Regions from separate parts of the Polymorphobacter sp. PAMC 29334 genome, predicted to be linked through region 3. Evidence: predicted binding sites of a transcription regulator. Region 3 holds the regulator's gene; each other region holds the start of a gene.

Region 1 (5,324 bases), 1.4 Mb from region 3:
TCGGCTTTGTCGGTGCCGGAATGCGGTCACGCCGGGCAGTCGCAGCGGCCGCCTAAGCCGCGTCGATCTCGCGGCGCAGTGTCGCGAACAGGTCGGGAATTGCCGTCAGGAACGGGCGTTCGGCGTCGAGTATCGCGTCGAACGCCTTTTTCTTGAGCGCGGCGATCCGTACCGGGTCGATCGCATCGTCGACCGTCGACACGACGATGTCGATCAGCCGGTCGGCGGCGTGGAGGCGGCCCCACAGATAATCGTTCTCGCGGTAGGCGCGGCTGAAGAACGCGCCGAACGAGTTGAACTGCGTCCCTTTGAGCGTCGCCATATAGCCGCCGCCGCGAATCGTCGTCGCGTCCTCCGGCGCGATCCGGTCGACCTTGATCTCATCGAATTCGTCGAGCCCGTCGCCCTGGAGCAGCGGCAGCATCGCGATGTCGTAGAACGGAAAGCCGAGATAGGCGCGGAGCAGCGCACGGCGGACATCCTTGGTCAGGTCCATCGCGAACAGCTCGACCAGCCGCGCGTCGGTCGCGGTGTCGAGCGCGCGCAGGTCGAGCGCCGCCTCGAACGCCGCCATCGCCGCCGCCGGTTCGCCCGCCACGCCGGCGCGGACGTCATCGCCGTAGAACTCGTCGCGCCGCCGGTCGAGATACGGGGCGAGCAACGCGTACATCGATGCCTTGAGCGCCTCGATCGCATGGCGGTCGGCCAAGTCGATCTGCGCCACTGCGAGCCGGTTCAACCGCCGCAGCAGGAAGCGAAGCCGCCGGATGCGGAAGTCGAGATCGAAACGCCGCAGAAAGCCGACATACGCCGACCCCGCCCCGCCGCGCTCGGCGGCATCCTCGACGACGAGCGCCTGGCTGGCAACATAAGCAGTGACGCCCGGGCCCGACCCGCCGAGTGCGGCGATCCGCGCAGCAATGCCGTCGACGACCTGCGCGAGCTTGAGCTGGCCGTATGCCGAATAGGCAAAGCCCGCACGCTGCGCCGCGACCGTCTGCGCCCGCGACCGCCAGTCCGACAGCCGCGCCGCCGACAGCGGCAGGAAGAAGAAGCGCGCGCCGATTGCCCCCTCGATCGCCGTGTCGACCTGCCCCGCCATGCCGTCGACGACCTGCCGCAGCCGCCGGACCCGCACCGACAGCGCCGCGATCGCCTCGAGATTGTCGCGGATCGGCTGCTCGCGCGGAATGTCGGCGAGCGCGCGGAGGATCGTCGTGAAGAACCCCGGCGGCTCCCCGGGCGTGCTCTTGCCGCCGTGCGCGCCGGGCTTGGGGTCGATATAGACGAAGCGGCGGTCGACCTCACGGTGCGCCGGGCGGTGACGCAGCGCCTCGATCGCCGGGCCGAACGGACGGTTGTTAAGCACGCTGCCATCGATCAGCGAGGCCTGCTCATAGACCTGCCCCATTGCTGCGCGGCGCGGGAAGATCCGCTTGAGGAACGCCGTCCGCCCTGGCCACGCCGCATTGCGCTCGGCGAGCACCGCGTCGATCTCGCCGACCTGCGCCGGCGGGAAGGCCCCCGGAAACGACGCGGTCGCGCGCGCGGCGAAGGCGAGTTCGGCGGGATCGCCGATGCTGCGTGGCCCGGCATGTTCACCACTGCTGTGAAAGTCGATCACCAGCCGATGCTCGGTCTCGATGATCTGCGGCGGCGAATGCAGCGCGAGCGCCTCGGGGCGCCCGTGAAAATCGGTCACCGTGACGAACAGGTCGAGCGGCAGCCCTTCCGGGATCAACGGCGGCGCAGGCGCATGGATCTCCATCGCCTTGAGCGCGTCGTACAGCATCGCGGTGAAGCCGACGCCCGAGAACGGCGGACGGAACCAGCGCGAGCGCATGAAGCGCGACAGCTTGGCGCGAACCTCGACCCGCGCCGCCGGATCGACGACGTCGTCGGCCATGCCATAGCCCTTCGACCGGGCGTACCAGACGAGCGGCGTCGCCCACCATTTGCTCATGCGCCCGTGCGCGACCGCCTGCGGATCGAGCAGCCGGTCGACGTCGGCCCCCGCCAGCCACAGGTCGCGGAGCGGCTCCATGTCGTGCCCGCCGGCGATCGCGTGCGACAGCAGTATGCCGTTGATGCCTCCCGCCGACGCCCCCGCGACGATGTCGACGAGGACGCGGAGGTTGAGATGCGGCTCGAGTTCATCAAGCAGCGCCGCGTAGACGATCTCGGTATCGCCCGGCGGTGCCTCGCCGTGCGTCCGCGCCGCCGACGCGCGGAGCAGCTTCCACACCTCCTTGGTGATGCCGTGCATGTAGATCGCGAGGCTGACCCCGCCGTAGCAGACGAGCGCGAGCCGCAATTCCTTCTCGCGCATCGTCACGCCTCCCTGCCGTCCATCTACGCTATCATTCGGCCGGAACCCCGAATAGTTTCACGGCTCAGGGGGCGACATGACCGACAAGAGCCACGACCGTTTCCAGCTCGAGCGGCTGGCGTTCTTCAGCGACGCGGTGTTCGCGATCGCGATCACGCTGCTGATCATCGAGGTCCATCTGCCGGTGACGACGCCGGAGACCGAGCAGGGCATCGCGCAGGGGCTCGCCGATCTCATCCCGCAATATATCGGCTTCTTCGTCAGCTTCTTCGTCATCGGGCGCTTCTGGATCGGCCATCACCGTGTCTTCGGGCGGCTGCAGAGCGTCGACGACGGGCTGATCTGGCGCAATATGCTGTTCCTGATGACGATCGCGTTCATGCCGTTCCCGACCGCGCTCGTCAGCCATTATGTCAGCACGCGGGTCGCGGTCGGCGTCTATGCTGGGTGGCTGACGTTCGCGGGCGTCCTCAACCTGCTTCTCGAGCGCTATGCGATGAAGGGGCCGCTCGCCGCGCCGGGCGGGCTCGACGACCTGCGTCGCTGGGCGCGTGCGGGCTCCGCCCCCATCATCGTCGGCGTCCTCGCGTTCGGCTTTGCGATGGTCTCGCCGCACCTTGCGCTGATCCCGCTGCTGAGCAGCCCAATCATCACAGCGCTGGTCAACCGCAAACCGAAAGCGGTCTAGGCGCGCGGCGCGAGCGGTGACAGCCACGCGGCGAAGTGCCAAGCAGGGGCATGGATCGCCACCCCAATATCCTTAATGCCGCGACCAACCTGCTCGGCGTGTGCTTCTTCATCCTCACCGGACTGCGGCTGACGCATTCGACGGCAATCACCTATGCCGACGAGGTGGCGTGGGTGGCGGCGCTGTGCCTGCTCTGCAGCACGTTCCTGTCGTACGTCGTGATCCGCAGCGAAAAGCCGAGGCAGTGGATCGAGCGGATTGCCGAAGCGACCTTTTTTGCCGGCATCGGCCTGCTGACAGTGGCGGTCGCGCTCCTCTGGCAGCTCTATTGACCGCGATGCCAGCCTGACCGTCGCCACCGGTCAGCCGCAAGGCGAAGGCGGATCAGGCGCGCGTTAGGCGGCGGTAGCGGAGTGCGACACCGGCAAAGCCCAGCCCGGCGACGAGCATCACCCACGTCGCCGTCTCGGGGACCGTCGCGACCCCCGAGACCAGATAGCGGACGTCGCCGCCGCTCGCGTTGTAGCAGTTCCCCGACCCGCGGCACTCGTACGATGACGTCAGCAGCGCGACGCTGCCGGTCGCCGTCGTGATATCCGACACGAAGCCGAGATGAAGGTCGGCGGTGTAATCGTGCTGGTTCACGTCGAGCCCGAACGCGGTGTTCGACGCCGAGTCGCTGGGGACCGCATAGGTCGCCCCGGTGAACACGCCCTGCGCTTTCGTCGTCAGGTGCGCGGTGTCGAGGAAGCCGTAGACGTTGAACGAGAAGCGTCCGGCCAGCGCGGTGCCATCGCTGAACACGCCATTGATCTTCCACACGCTGGCGTCGGCGGCGGCCGGGAGCACCAAAATCGCGGCAATCGCCAAGCGCTTGAAAAATCGTGTCATGCCCATCCCCATCGCCAATCTTGTGCGCGCCCAAATCCCCGGCACCCAAGTCGTTACGGTTCAATAACCATAATCCATTAAGATTGGCTTGATTACCGACGGCACCCCCGCAAGTAATCCGGTTGCGTGCCGTCGCCCGCGCGCCTATGTTCCCGCTTCGTTCACCGGAGATCGCATGGCCCGCGCCGCCGTTCGCTACGTCTGCCAATCGTGCGGGACAACGAGTCCGCGCTGGGCGGGGCAATGCGGCGACTGCAACGAGTGGAACACGATCCAGCAGGAGGCGGCCCCGGTCGTTACCGCCTTCAGCGCCAAGCACTCGCTGAGCAGCGGCGGTCGCGGCATCGGGCTGACCGGGCTCGACGACGACGTCGCGATCCCGCCGCGCACGTCGACCGGGATCGCCGAACTCGACCGCGCGCTCGGCGGCGGGCTGGTTGCGGGGTCGGCGGTGCTGATCGGTGGCGACCCTGGGATCGGCAAGTCTACGCTATTGTTGCAGGCCGCCGGGCGGATGGCGCTCGACGGCACCCGCGTCGCGTATATCTCGGGGGAGGAGGCCGCCGACCAGGTCCGCCTCCGCGCCCGGAGGCTGGGGCTGGCCAAGGCACCCGTCGCGCTCGCGGCGGCGACGTCGGTGCGCGATATCCTGACGACGCTCGGACAGGGCACGACGCCGGGCCTCGTCGTCATCGATTCGATCCAGACGATGCATTCGGACACGCTCGAAGGCGCGCCCGGCACCGTCAGCCAGGTCCGCGCCGCCGCCCACGAGCTGATCCGCTATGCCAAGACCAGCGGCGCGGCGCTCGTGCTCGTCGGCCACGTCACCAAGGACGGTCAGATTGCCGGCCCGCGCGTCCTCGAACACATGGTTGACACCGTGTTGTATTTCGAAGGCGAGCGCAGCCACCAGTACCGCATTCTCCGCGCCGTCAAGAACCGCTTCGGCGGCACCGACGAGATCGGCGTCTTCGCGATGGGGGCCGACGGGCTCGAGGAGGTCGCCAACCCATCGAGCCTGTTCCTCACCGACCGCGAGCACGCGGTCAGCGGCGCGGTGGTGTTCCCGGCATTGGAGGGCACGCGACCGGTCCTCGTCGAAATCCAGGCGCTCGTCGTCCGCCTGCCGTCAGGGGCGACCCCGCGCCGCGCCGTCGTCGGCTGGGACACCGCGCGGCTGGCGATGATCCTCGCGGTCCTCGAAGCGCGCTGCGGCCTGAGCTTCTCGAATTGCGAGGTCTATTTGAACGTCGCCGGCGGCCTGAGAATCAACGACCCTGCCGCCGACCTCGCCGTCGCCGCCGCGCTCGTCTCGGCGCTGACCGAGACCCCGGTCGGCCACGACACCGTCGCGTTCGGTGAGATCGCGCTGTCGGGTGAAGTCCGCGGGGTGGGCCACGCCGGGCTGCGGCT
Region 2 (5,324 bases), on a different replicon from region 3:
AGTTCCCTTCGCACCTACGCTGCTGGCGCTATCGTCCCACTTACAAATGTCGTTTCGCTTTGGTTGTTCGATCGCGGCGCTAACAGCAACGCGTGGTTCCACTTCGGCATTGGCGACCACGGTTTGCCTAATCAGGGTCGGATGCAGCTCTTCTCATGGCTTGTCCCTGCACATCTCCAGCTGGAACTCTTCGATGGCGCTGGCCAAGGTCAAACCCTGCTTGACACGAAGCTCGGCGACAACCCGGCAATTTACGAGGACGTTAATCTTCATAAACCGTGGCTCGAGTTTGCGGCTCTCACAGTGTCTGAAAAATGACAGAGCCGATCTATAGCTTGAGCAGACAGCTTGCCAAGGACAGAGCCGAAACCGGCGCAAGCGGCCCGCCAGCCTATGGCGGCGGCGGAAAACGCCAGGCCCGTCGCGGTCGACACAGTGATCCCCAGTGCACCCGTTGCGACGCCGGTACCAACACCGGCGGTCATCTGCTCGTCAAAACAAGCCATTGCTCTTTCCCCATTTTACCCCGCTCCCGAATAGCTTTCATCCGAGATGATCGACATGAGCGGTACATTACAGATCGCCGGATGCGTTCAGACGCAACTGGCGTTTCCCGACATCACTCCAACCGCAAAAGATCGACATCTCCGGAAGCCGACCTACCGCCTGCGCGCGATTCGGCTCGATGATGCGGGCCGCAAAGAACCTGCCCCGGTGTTTCGGACGTTCTAGAGATCGCGGAGTTGTAGCAGATCGGTAAACAAAAGACTCGCGGCCTATCTCGATCTTTTTCAATTCAGGCGGCCGCTTTCGCATTAGTCGAACTAGGGAGGACATCATGCCCGCAACGATAATCTTCGACGATCAGGTAAGTTATGTCACCGACCCCGTGGATCCTTGTTCGGGGCAACCATTCAGCGTGTCGTGGCAGGAGAAGAACATTGGTGACGCTGACTCCGACGCGTATCAGGATATCTTCGACATCGACGATCACGGCACGGGCGACAGCGCTAGTCTCCAGTGCGACCCCCTTGCCGCCGGCGCATCCGCGATGCGGTCGGCAACATTCACGCTGCCGTCGGGCGATTACAATATGTCGCTCGTAATCAACGGCAAAGGCCCGGCGATGCTCGGCAATGTCATCGTCGGCGACTGCATCTAACTGCAACCATTCGAGGCACCACTCAAAGGAGTTGAAATGATGGAGACGCTACCCAACCCGCCTCCAGCGATACCACGCGCTTTGAGGCTGCGCCCGACCCTGACGGCACGCTCATTCCCATCCCCTCAGCGGCACCGCAAGGCAGGCCGATCCGGGACGATGCTGGAATCACGGTCAGCGCACGCCAGCAAAACGGCTACTATGTTACGAACTACAATGGCCCCCCAGACCCTCCAAGCGAAGTGGCCAGCTCGATCGAAGACACCCTTAATGATGTTGGAAGGGAGGCTATCGAGCACGCGCTGCTGGAAGCGGCTCCCGCGGTGCTCGAATATGGCGTGGCGATCGCGGGATTCCTCGCGTCGGTACTGACGACTTCGCCCGTGCTCGCGGAAAACTTCTACCGGGGAATCATGGATGACGGAACACAAGTCACTTCCGTCGTGCTCACTCCCAAGTAACCGTATCGATCAGTGTCCATATGTATCTTCGAGGTACAGCTACGCTTTGCGCTAGATGTTTGCTCCCGGGCGTGATGGCGCATTATTTAACTTCAGCTAGAATTAAGCGCTAGGGGCTAGGTTTTCATGGGAGCGCCACAACTACTGGAGGTAGTCGTCGAGCAATACAGCATATCGAGCGTGAGCTGCTGCCGGTCACGTCGACATTTTGATCCCCTAAAATACGGGATTTGATATGGCGGTTATCCCAATTAACAAGGCGGTCGCAGCTGAGCATGCTCGGCTTGGCTGTTATCCACTGAAGCAGTCGGAGTGTCAGGTTCCCGACGAATGGCTCTCGCTACTCGAGCATCTCAACGGAGCGGACGGCTCTATCCACCCGAGCCAGTACACGGTAGATTCGCGGCCGAAACACTAGGGTCGCCATTCAATGTGTAACCGTACCGAATGACGGCACGTGACGTCGATCTCGCGCACGCCCTCAACATTGCTCTTCCGATCGATGGTTGTCCGAATCTGCCGCCGCCGGAGCTTTTCCCTAAGAAGCCGGCGTGGGTCGCGCGTGATGTCGACGGCGCGCGTGTTCTCGATGTCATGTCGTGGGGGTTCCCGCATTTGGTTAAGACGCCAAAGACCGGCAAACTTGTCGAGAAGCCGGTGACGAACGTTCGCAATCTCGCGTCGTCGTTTTGGCGGACCGCTCTTACCTCTTTATCGAGGCGGTGTCTGGTCCCAGTGACTGAGTTTTCGGAGTATGGGCCTGGTGTGCCAGGCAAGCTTCCTCTTCATTGGTTCAGCATCCCGAGCCGGCCGATCTTCGCCTTCGCCGGGGTCTGGCGGCCGTTAGGCGAGGGCGGAGCGTTCGCGTTCCTGACCTGCGATCCTAACCCGCTCGTCGCCGACATTCATCCGAAGGCGATGCCCGTCATCCTGCATGAGGAAGACTATGACCGCTGGCTGACCTGCGATTACGACGGCGCGATCCAGCTCGCTGCGCCGTATCCGTCGCAGCTGATGGCAGTCGGTCGACATATACCATCGACCGGACCGGGAGAGATCGAGGTCGAGGAGGTGCCGGAGACCGGCCTACTCGACGTGATCGCAGACTGACGGCGTCACCCGGCTACCGAAGTGATCGTTACCTTGCGCACCGACGACGACTTTCTTTGCCCTGCCCCCATCGTATATGCCGTCGAGCAGCTGAGAGTGCAGATCTGTCGCAGCTGATGGCGATCGCCGCATTCAGGTCGGTCGGTGCTTTGGCGAAAGACGCCCACGCCCGGCTCGTGTAGGCCACGCCTGGGCGTCGCGGTGTGGCGTCTTCAGCGTAGCATCGCAAATTCGTCGCCCAGGACGGAGGTGATGCCGATGACAGCCTACGAGGCTGTAATGGTCACGATCGCGGGCGTAATGCTTGTGATCGCGATCGTTAAGCTGGGTCGACCGAAGGGTTGATCCAGCGGGGCGGGGAGTCTTGCGAGGGCTCCCCGCCCCTTAGACGTGAGCCCGGCTGTCTTCAGCACCCGAGCTCGGAGGTGATCGACTTGGCTACGAGGCCACAGCCCATATAGCGCAAAGCCCCCTCTTCGCCAAGATCGCGGCAAAATCTCCTGTTCCCTTTTCGTTCGCGCCGTCGCTATCATGTCGGCCATGATGATTCTGCTTGAGCTTCCGGTTTCGCGTCCGATCCCGATCGCTGAGGTTGCACCGGGCCTGCGGCTGCAGATTGTGGGTGCCGCCGGTGCTGGCTTTCCCTCGCCTGCGCAGGACTGGCAGGAGACAGCGATCGATCTGGTCGAGCTGTTGCGTCTCGACCGCGCGGCGAGCTTCGTTTTTCGGGTCAGCGGTCAGTCGATGATCGACGCGGGCATCTTCGACGACGATGTCGTCGTGGTCGACCGTGACGCCAAGCCGTCGAACGGGCGCATTGTCATCGCCGTCGTGGACGGGGGCTTTGTCATCCGCCAGCTCTGCATCCGGGCCGGGGTGCCGACCCTTGAGGCGCGAAACAGCCGGATGAACTATCCGGCTACGATCGCCGACGAAGACGTCGACGTTTGGGGGGTGGTCCGAGCCAGTGTCCGTAACCTGAAGGGCTGAGGCGTGAGCCATGCGATCGTCGACGTCTCGAACTTTTACGTTTCGGCCGAGCGTCTGTTCGACCCCTCGTTGCGCAATCGGCCGACGATCGTGCTGTCGAACAACGACGGCTGTGCCGTGTCGCGGAGCGAGGAAGCGAAGGCGCTGCACATCAAGATGGGCGCTCCGGTGTTCAAACTGCGCGACACGATCCGCCGGCACGGGGTCGAGCTCCGATCATCTAATTACGAGCTGTACGCCGACCTCAACCGGCGCTTCAATCAGGTCATCGCCGAGCATAGCGATTCCTGTGAGATCTATTCGATCGACGAGAGTTTCTTCCGCTTGCCCACCTTGCCCTCCGGCCTTGGCGACGTCGCCGGCGCTCACCGTATCCGCGCCGCGATCCTGCGCGCCGTCGGCTTGCCGACGCGGATCGGGCTCGGGCCGACGCGAACCTTGAGTAAGGTCGCGAACGCGCTCGCCAAGGCCAGCGAGAAGATCTGGGATGGCGTCGTCGATCTCCACGACGAGGATCTGCGCCGCCGTCTATTGGCGGTGTGGCCGGTCGAGGAGGTGTGGGGCGTCGCCGGGGCGCTGAGCGCCCGACTGCGGCCGCTCGGCGTCCGCACCGCGGCCGATCTAGCGTCAATGCCGCCGGCGGTAGCGCGCGAGGTCGGCACAGTCGTGCTCGAACGCTTGGTGCGCGAGCTCGCAGGTGTCGAGTGCGTCGAGCTCGACGTGCCGCCGGGGCCGCGCAAGGGAGCGGCGGTGACACGGTGCTTCGGCGAGCCGGTGAGCGACTGTGCGACGCTTCGCGAGGCGATGATTCGGCGCGCGGTACGCGCAGCCGAAAAGGCCCGTCATGAGGGGCTGGTCGCGTCGCGGCTCATCGCGTTCGCGCATGGCAGCCGTTACAAGCCCGATGCGCCGTCGGCATCGCGGTCGGCGCGGCTGTCGCCGGCGACCCACGACCCCCGCGCCATTGGTGCGCTTGCGGGGAACATGGCGGAGGCGATGTTCACGCCCGGTGCCGTCTATTCAAAATGCGGGGTGATGCTCGAAGGGCTTCATCCGGTCGCGGCAACCCAGGGGGACCTGTTCGCGTCGGCCGACGCGCGCGCGCCACAGTTGCTCGCGGCAGTCGACGGGCTCAACGAGCGCTACGGCCGCAGCACCGTGCGCCTCGCGGCCGAAGGCCGGGGCGCGAGGGCGTACGATACCAAGCGGACGATGAAGAGCCCGTCGTGGACGACGCGGCTCGCTGAAGTGCCGGTCGCCCACTGAAGGGATGGTCATGACGCACGCGGCATCGTCATCGGGTCGCCGAACGGGTCGGCGGTGAATAGCAGATCTTCCGGACCGAGACGGTCTCCGTGTGCGAATAGCTGGTGTTCGTCGATGACCATGATCGGCATGGTGTCGTTTCCGGTGGCGATTACATGGACGACCTCGCCGGTGCGTAGTGCCTGGCGGGTCGCCATTCGGGCGCAGTGGGTCACGTTCATAAAAGCGGTCGTCATTTTCGATCTCCGTGGAAAAATGCCGACGCTGGCGAACCAGCGTCGGCGATTGGCGGGGTCAGGCCGCCTTGCGTTCGGCGACAGGCGGGGTGCCGAGGG
Region 3 (5,324 bases):
ACGGTTGTAGCCGAAGAACGGCCCGGCCGGGATGTCGACGTACGATTGCGCGCGGTTGCTGGCGGTGCCGTTGCGGAAGCCGTCGAACACCTCCATCGGCGTGCCCTCGGGATTCGCTTCGGTCTTGAGCATCAGCGGCGGCACCGCGCTGATGATCGCCGCTTTCGACACGCGGCCAGGCGCGGCGCGCGCGACGTAGCGGACGACCTCGCCGCCGCCGGTCGAGTGGCCGATGTGGACCGCGTCATGCAAGTCGAGCGCATCGGCAACCGCGGCGGAGTCGGCGGCATAATGGTCCATGTCGTGGCCGTCGTTAACCTGCGCCGAGCGGCCGTGGCCGCGGCGATCGTGCGCGACGACGCGGAAGCCGTGGGTGAGGAAGAACATCATCTGGTTGTCCCAATCGTCCGAACTCAGCGGCCAGCCGTGGTGAAAGGCGATTACGGGCGCGTCTTTCGGACCCCAGTCCTTGTAAAAGATGTCGGTGCCGTCGGTGGTGGTGATCGTCGTCATCATCGTCTCCCTCGGTCGTGTGCGGGCGCCCCCCGCAGGCGAATCACTCGGACTAACGTACCACATGGTACCATCGTTCGGTGAAGGTTCTGCGGCAGTCTCGGGCAAGGCACCCATCGACGTCGCCGCTCGGATGAGGCGAAGCGTCCGCCATGCTTCCGTGGCGCGCCGGTCCGTTCTACACACGCGTCATGTCCGATATCCTTGCCCGCATCTGCGCCATGACGCGCACCGAAGTCGCCCGCCGCAAGGCGCTGGCGTCGTTCGCCGATCTCGACCGCGCCGCCGCCGCGCAGACCGCGCCACGCGGCTTCCGCGCCGCGCTCGACCGAACCGCCGCGACCGGCTTCGCGCTGATCGCCGAGGTCAAGAAGGCATCGCCGTCGAAGGGCGTCATCCGCGCCGACTTCGACCCTGCCGCGCACGCCCGCGCCTACGAAGCAGGGGGGGCCGCGTGCCTTTCGGTGCTGACCGACGCGCCATACTTCCAGGGGCATGACGACTATCTCGTCGCCGCCCGCGCCGCGTGCACCCTCCCCGTCCTGCGCAAGGACTTCATGCTCGACACGTGGCAGGTCGCCGAAGCGCGGAGCATCGGCGCCGACGCGATCCTGATCATCGTTGCCGCGCTCGACGACGCCGCGATGGCCGAGATCGAGGACGCGGCGATCGAGCGCGGGATGGACGTGCTGGTCGAGGTCCACGACGCTGCCGAGCTCGACCGCGCGCTGCGCCTGCGGAGCCGCCTGATCGGGGTCAACAACCGCGACCTGCGCGACTTCTCGGTAGACTTCGCACGGACCTACGAGCTTGTGGGGCGCATCCCGCCGGGGGCCACCGTCGTCGCCGAGAGCGGGCTGACCGGCCCCGCTGACCTCGCCGCAATGGCCGCACACGGCGTCCGCGCCTTCCTCGTCGGCGAGAGCCTGATGCGCTGCCCCGACATCGAGGCGGCGACCCGCACCCTGCTCGCGGCATGAGCCTCACCCACCTCAACCCCGCCGGCGAAGCACGGATGGTCGACGTCTCGGCGAAGGCCGTCACCGGGCGCATCGCCGTCGCCGAGGGCACGATCCGGGTCGCCCCCACAGCCCTCGCCGCGATCCGCGACGCAAGCCTCGCCAAGGGCGACGTCATCGCCGTCGCGCGCGTTGCCGGGATCATGGCGGCAAAGCGCACCGCCGAGTTGATTCCGCTTTGCCACCCCTTGCCGATCAGCGGGATGGAGGTCGACCTTGTCATCGAGGATGAGGGCATCCGCGCCACCGCGACGGTCCGCACGACACACAACACGGGGGTCGAGATGGAAGCGCTGACCGCGGTTTCGGTCGCGCTGCTGACGGTCTACGACATGGCGAAGAGCATGGACCGCGGCATGACGATCGGCGGCATCCGCCTGCTCGCCAAGCGCGGCGGCAAGTCGGGCGACTGGAGCGCCCGCCTCGACGGCGACACGGATATCGCCGAGTGAAGCCGTTGCTTGGCGTCGACGAGGCGCAGGCGCGGCTGCTCAATGGGGTCGTTCCCCTCCCCGCCGAAACCGTTCCCTTCGCCGCCGCGCTGGGCCGCATTCTCGCCGCCGACGTCGTCGCCAAGCTCACCCAGCCGCCGTTCGCCGCGTCGGCGATGGACGGCTACGCGATTCGCTGGGCCGACCGCGCCGGGCCGTGGCGGCTGACCGGCGAGAGCGCGGCGGGGCGCAGCTTTGCGGGCCATGTCGGTCCCGGTGAGACCGTCCGCATCCTCACCGGCGCGCCGCTGCCCGCCGGGGCCGACACCGTCGTTGTCCAGGAGGACGTGGCGCGCGATGGTGACATCGTCACCCTGACCGGCGACGGGCCGCCGCGCGAGGGCGCGCACATCCGTCGCGCAGGATTAGATTTCCCCGCCGGACAGTCGGTTGCGGCAGCGGGATCACGTGTCACCCCGGCGCGGATCGGCGTCGCTGCCGCCGCCGGATACGCCACCCTCCCCGTCCACCGCCGCCCGCGCGTCGCGATCCTCGCCACCGGCGATGAGCTCGTAACGCCCGGGGTCGCGCCGGGGCCGAGCCAGATCGTCAGCTCGAACGGCGTCATGCTCACCGCGCTACTCGGCAAATACGCCGATGTCATCGACGGCGGCATCGTCGCCGACACACGCGAGGCGCTGACCGCCGCGATCGCGGCGCAGGCCGACGCCGACGTCCTCGTTACGATCGGCGGCGCGTCGGTCGGCGACCACGACCTAGTCCAGCCGGTCCTCCGCGAGATGGGCGCGACGATCGACTTTTGGCGGATAGCGCTCCGGCCCGGCAAGCCGATGCTCGCCGGGATGCTTGGCGCGACCCGCGTCGTCGGGCTGCCGGGTAACCCGGTGTCGGCGTTCGTCTGCGCGACCCTATTTGTCGTGCCGTTGCTCCGCGCGCTCGGCGGCGACCTCGACCCCCTGCCGTGCAGCATCCCCGCCCGGCTCGGCGTCGACCTCGAAGCCAACGGGCCGCGCCGCGACTATCTCCGCGCCCGTCTGATCGATGGCGTCGTCGCACCCGCGTCGGCGCAGGACAGCGCGATGCTCCGCGTCCTCGCTGATAGCAATGTCCTGATCGTCCGCGAACTATATGCCGAAGCAACCAAATCGGGTGCGATGGTGGACTGCATCATGCTTGACACCATATCTAGTGTTGCCTAAACGTTCTGCATCGGTTCCTGGGATGGAGAACGACGGTGCTCACGCGCAAGCAACACGACCTGCTGACATTTATCAACGGGCGCTTGAACGAGAGTGGTGTGTCGCCGTCGTTCGAGGAGATGAAGGAGGCGCTTGCGCTCAAGTCGAAGTCGGGGGTTCACCGCCTGATCAATGCGCTCGAGGAACGCGCCTTCATCCGCCGCTTGCCGAACCGCGCGCGCGCCCTTGAAGTGCTGCGCATGCCCGATGCGGTCCAGCGCGCTGTAAGTGCGCCCAAGGGCGAGGTCGTCCACGCAGACTTCCGCAAGCGGGCGGCACCGGCGGTCCCGGCGAACGACATCGTCACGCTCGCGCTTCACGGCCGGATCGCTGCCGGGCAACCGATCGAAGCGTTCGAGGACGACCGGTTGCTTTCGGTTCCGGCAGCGCTACTCGGGCCGGGCGATCACTATGCGCTCGAAGTATCGGGGGACTCGATGGTCGACGCGGGTATCCTCGACGGCGATTACGCACTTGTCCGCCGCTGCGACACCGCCCGCGATGGCGACATTGTCGTTGCGCTGGTCGACGGCAATGACGCGACGCTCAAGATCCTGAAGCATGCCAAGGGCATGGTCGAGCTCGAACCGGCGAACACGATGTATTCGACCCAGCGCTATCTGCCGTCGCGGGTGCGCGTACAGGGCAAGCTTGCGGGACTGTTGCGCCGATACGCCTGATGAAGATCGACTACGCCTGACGAAGATCGACCTCGCGATCCGGCATTTGGCAGGCTGACATTATCGGTGTAGACGTTCCCGTGGGTTTGTCTCTAGCAGTTCGATAGATCGCTGCGGAATGATCTACGTCGAGAAGAATTGATCCGTCTCCGTCGGCGAGAGCCTACGATGTGATCGCAGCGTGGCGTTCAGGCTTACTGCATAGCCCGCCGTGATGGTGGCTAGCCGCGGCGATGCTGGACCGAAGCGATGACGCCGTTGAGACTTCGTGCCACAATGTAAAAAGTCTAAATATTGGCGATCGGTTGGGCGAAGGTAGACTGGCCAGCGCTGACCTCGCCATCGCTAAATGCGACGGTCGAAATGTCCGCCTAAATTTCATTCCTCAAACATCGCATATCAGCAATGCGGCGATATCCACTTTGGATAGTTAGAATCGTCGACAGATGCGAGTTGCAACGAGGGGTGCGCAATGGCCGAGTTTGTTCTCGTGACGATCAAGGTCCACGACATGGCATGGGTAGAGAATTACGCAGCAAACGTGCCGGCGATTATCCGCAAGCATGGTGGCGCATACTTCGCGGTGTCGGAAAGCATTCGTCGGTTCGAAGGTGACGGGCCGGATCTCGACTCGATCGTTTTGCTGACATTTCCCTCACGAGCCGCGACCGAGGACTTTATTTCGGACCCGGATTATGCGCCTTACAAGGCCGCACGGCTTGCGGCGACCTCGGGCGATATGTTCGCGTTCACATCACATGGTTGACCACGAACACGAGCTATAGCGGGACGCGACGCGTGCATCGTTCGCGAAGCCGGCAGTCGAGCGATGCGGTCGCTTGCCTTACTCAATAGGTAGGCTCGTCCGGGTTCGGCGCGGCCTCTGCGGGTCGGCCTGCGCGCAAAGCCCGCCCGGCACCGCTCGCGCCCCCAGCGCGAGGTCGCCAGACACGCGGCTGAGGCATCCACGGATGGTCGCCGGTCAGTTCGCCGACGGTCTCGACCCGCCGCCCCGCGAGCCAGATCGCAACCGCGCCGCTCGTTTCGAGCGCGGTCCGGTCGAGTTTGAGCCAGTGCGGGTTGCACCATGCGGGGAGCCGCCGGTCGCTGACGACGATGTCGGCGGAGGCGCACGCCGGGCCGAATTTCGGCTGGCCGATCCGGTCCTTCGACAGCGTCGCCAGCAGCCGGATCGCGCTCCGCCCGGTGCCGACCCGCGCGACGCAGGCGTCGACCGTGCAGTCGGCATTCGGCAGGTCGGCAATCGCGGCGTCGGCGGTCGACGCGGTGACCCCGCCCCAGACATCGCGGAGATAGTCGCCGGTGCGGTCGCGGAGCAACGCCAACCGCGGCCCCTCGTCGTCATAGGCATCGAGCAGCACCGCGACGTGGTGGCCGTCGGCGCTGACGAGCAGGTCGGGC

The links. Region 3 encodes LexA, which represses DNA repair genes until DNA is damaged. Its sites were predicted from a motif close to GTTCCNCNCTTGTTCT; they were not measured.
Region 1: radA (DNA repair protein RadA) is a predicted target of LexA. The motif match lies at 4,057-4,072, and genes of this name have one in related genera.
Region 2: KZX46_RS21905 (LexA family protein) is a predicted target of LexA. The motif match lies at 3,236-3,251, and genes of this name have one in related genera.

Annotation. Positions count from the first base shown of each region.
Region 1 covers NZ_CP080243.1:895,074-900,397, reverse strand. The annotation lists gene KZX46_RS08100 (PEPxxWA-CTERM sorting domain-containing protein) at 1-56, shown strand, start outside; gene KZX46_RS08095 (patatin-like protein) at 53-2,329, opposite strand; gene KZX46_RS08090 (TMEM175 family protein) at 2,406-3,017, shown strand; gene KZX46_RS08085 (hypothetical protein) at 3,068-3,349, shown strand; gene KZX46_RS08080 (PEP-CTERM sorting domain-containing protein) at 3,402-3,908, opposite strand; gene radA (DNA repair protein RadA) at 4,084-5,324, shown strand, end outside.
Region 2 covers NZ_CP080245.1:149,156-154,479, forward strand. The annotation lists gene KZX46_RS21880 (hypothetical protein) at 1-318, shown strand, start outside; gene KZX46_RS21885 (hypothetical protein) at 553-732, shown strand; gene KZX46_RS21890 (hypothetical protein) at 839-1,162, shown strand; gene KZX46_RS21895 (hypothetical protein) at 1,405-1,623, shown strand; gene KZX46_RS21900 (SOS response-associated peptidase) at 2,071-2,733, shown strand; gene KZX46_RS21905 (LexA family protein) at 3,274-3,723, shown strand; gene KZX46_RS21910 (Y-family DNA polymerase) at 3,727-4,989, shown strand; gene KZX46_RS21915 (hypothetical protein) at 4,998-5,225, opposite strand; gene KZX46_RS21920 (DUF2493 domain-containing protein) at 5,284-5,324, opposite strand, start outside.
Region 3 covers NZ_CP080243.1:2,297,203-2,302,526, reverse strand. The annotation lists gene KZX46_RS14645 (alpha/beta fold hydrolase) at 1-513, opposite strand, end outside; gene trpC (indole-3-glycerol phosphate synthase TrpC) at 705-1,493, shown strand; gene moaC (cyclic pyranopterin monophosphate synthase MoaC) at 1,490-1,984, shown strand; gene glp (gephyrin-like molybdotransferase Glp) at 1,981-3,183, shown strand; gene lexA (transcriptional repressor LexA) at 3,219-3,902, shown strand; gene KZX46_RS14620 (DUF1330 domain-containing protein) at 4,375-4,668, shown strand; gene KZX46_RS14615 (ComEC/Rec2 family competence protein) at 4,751-5,324, opposite strand, start outside.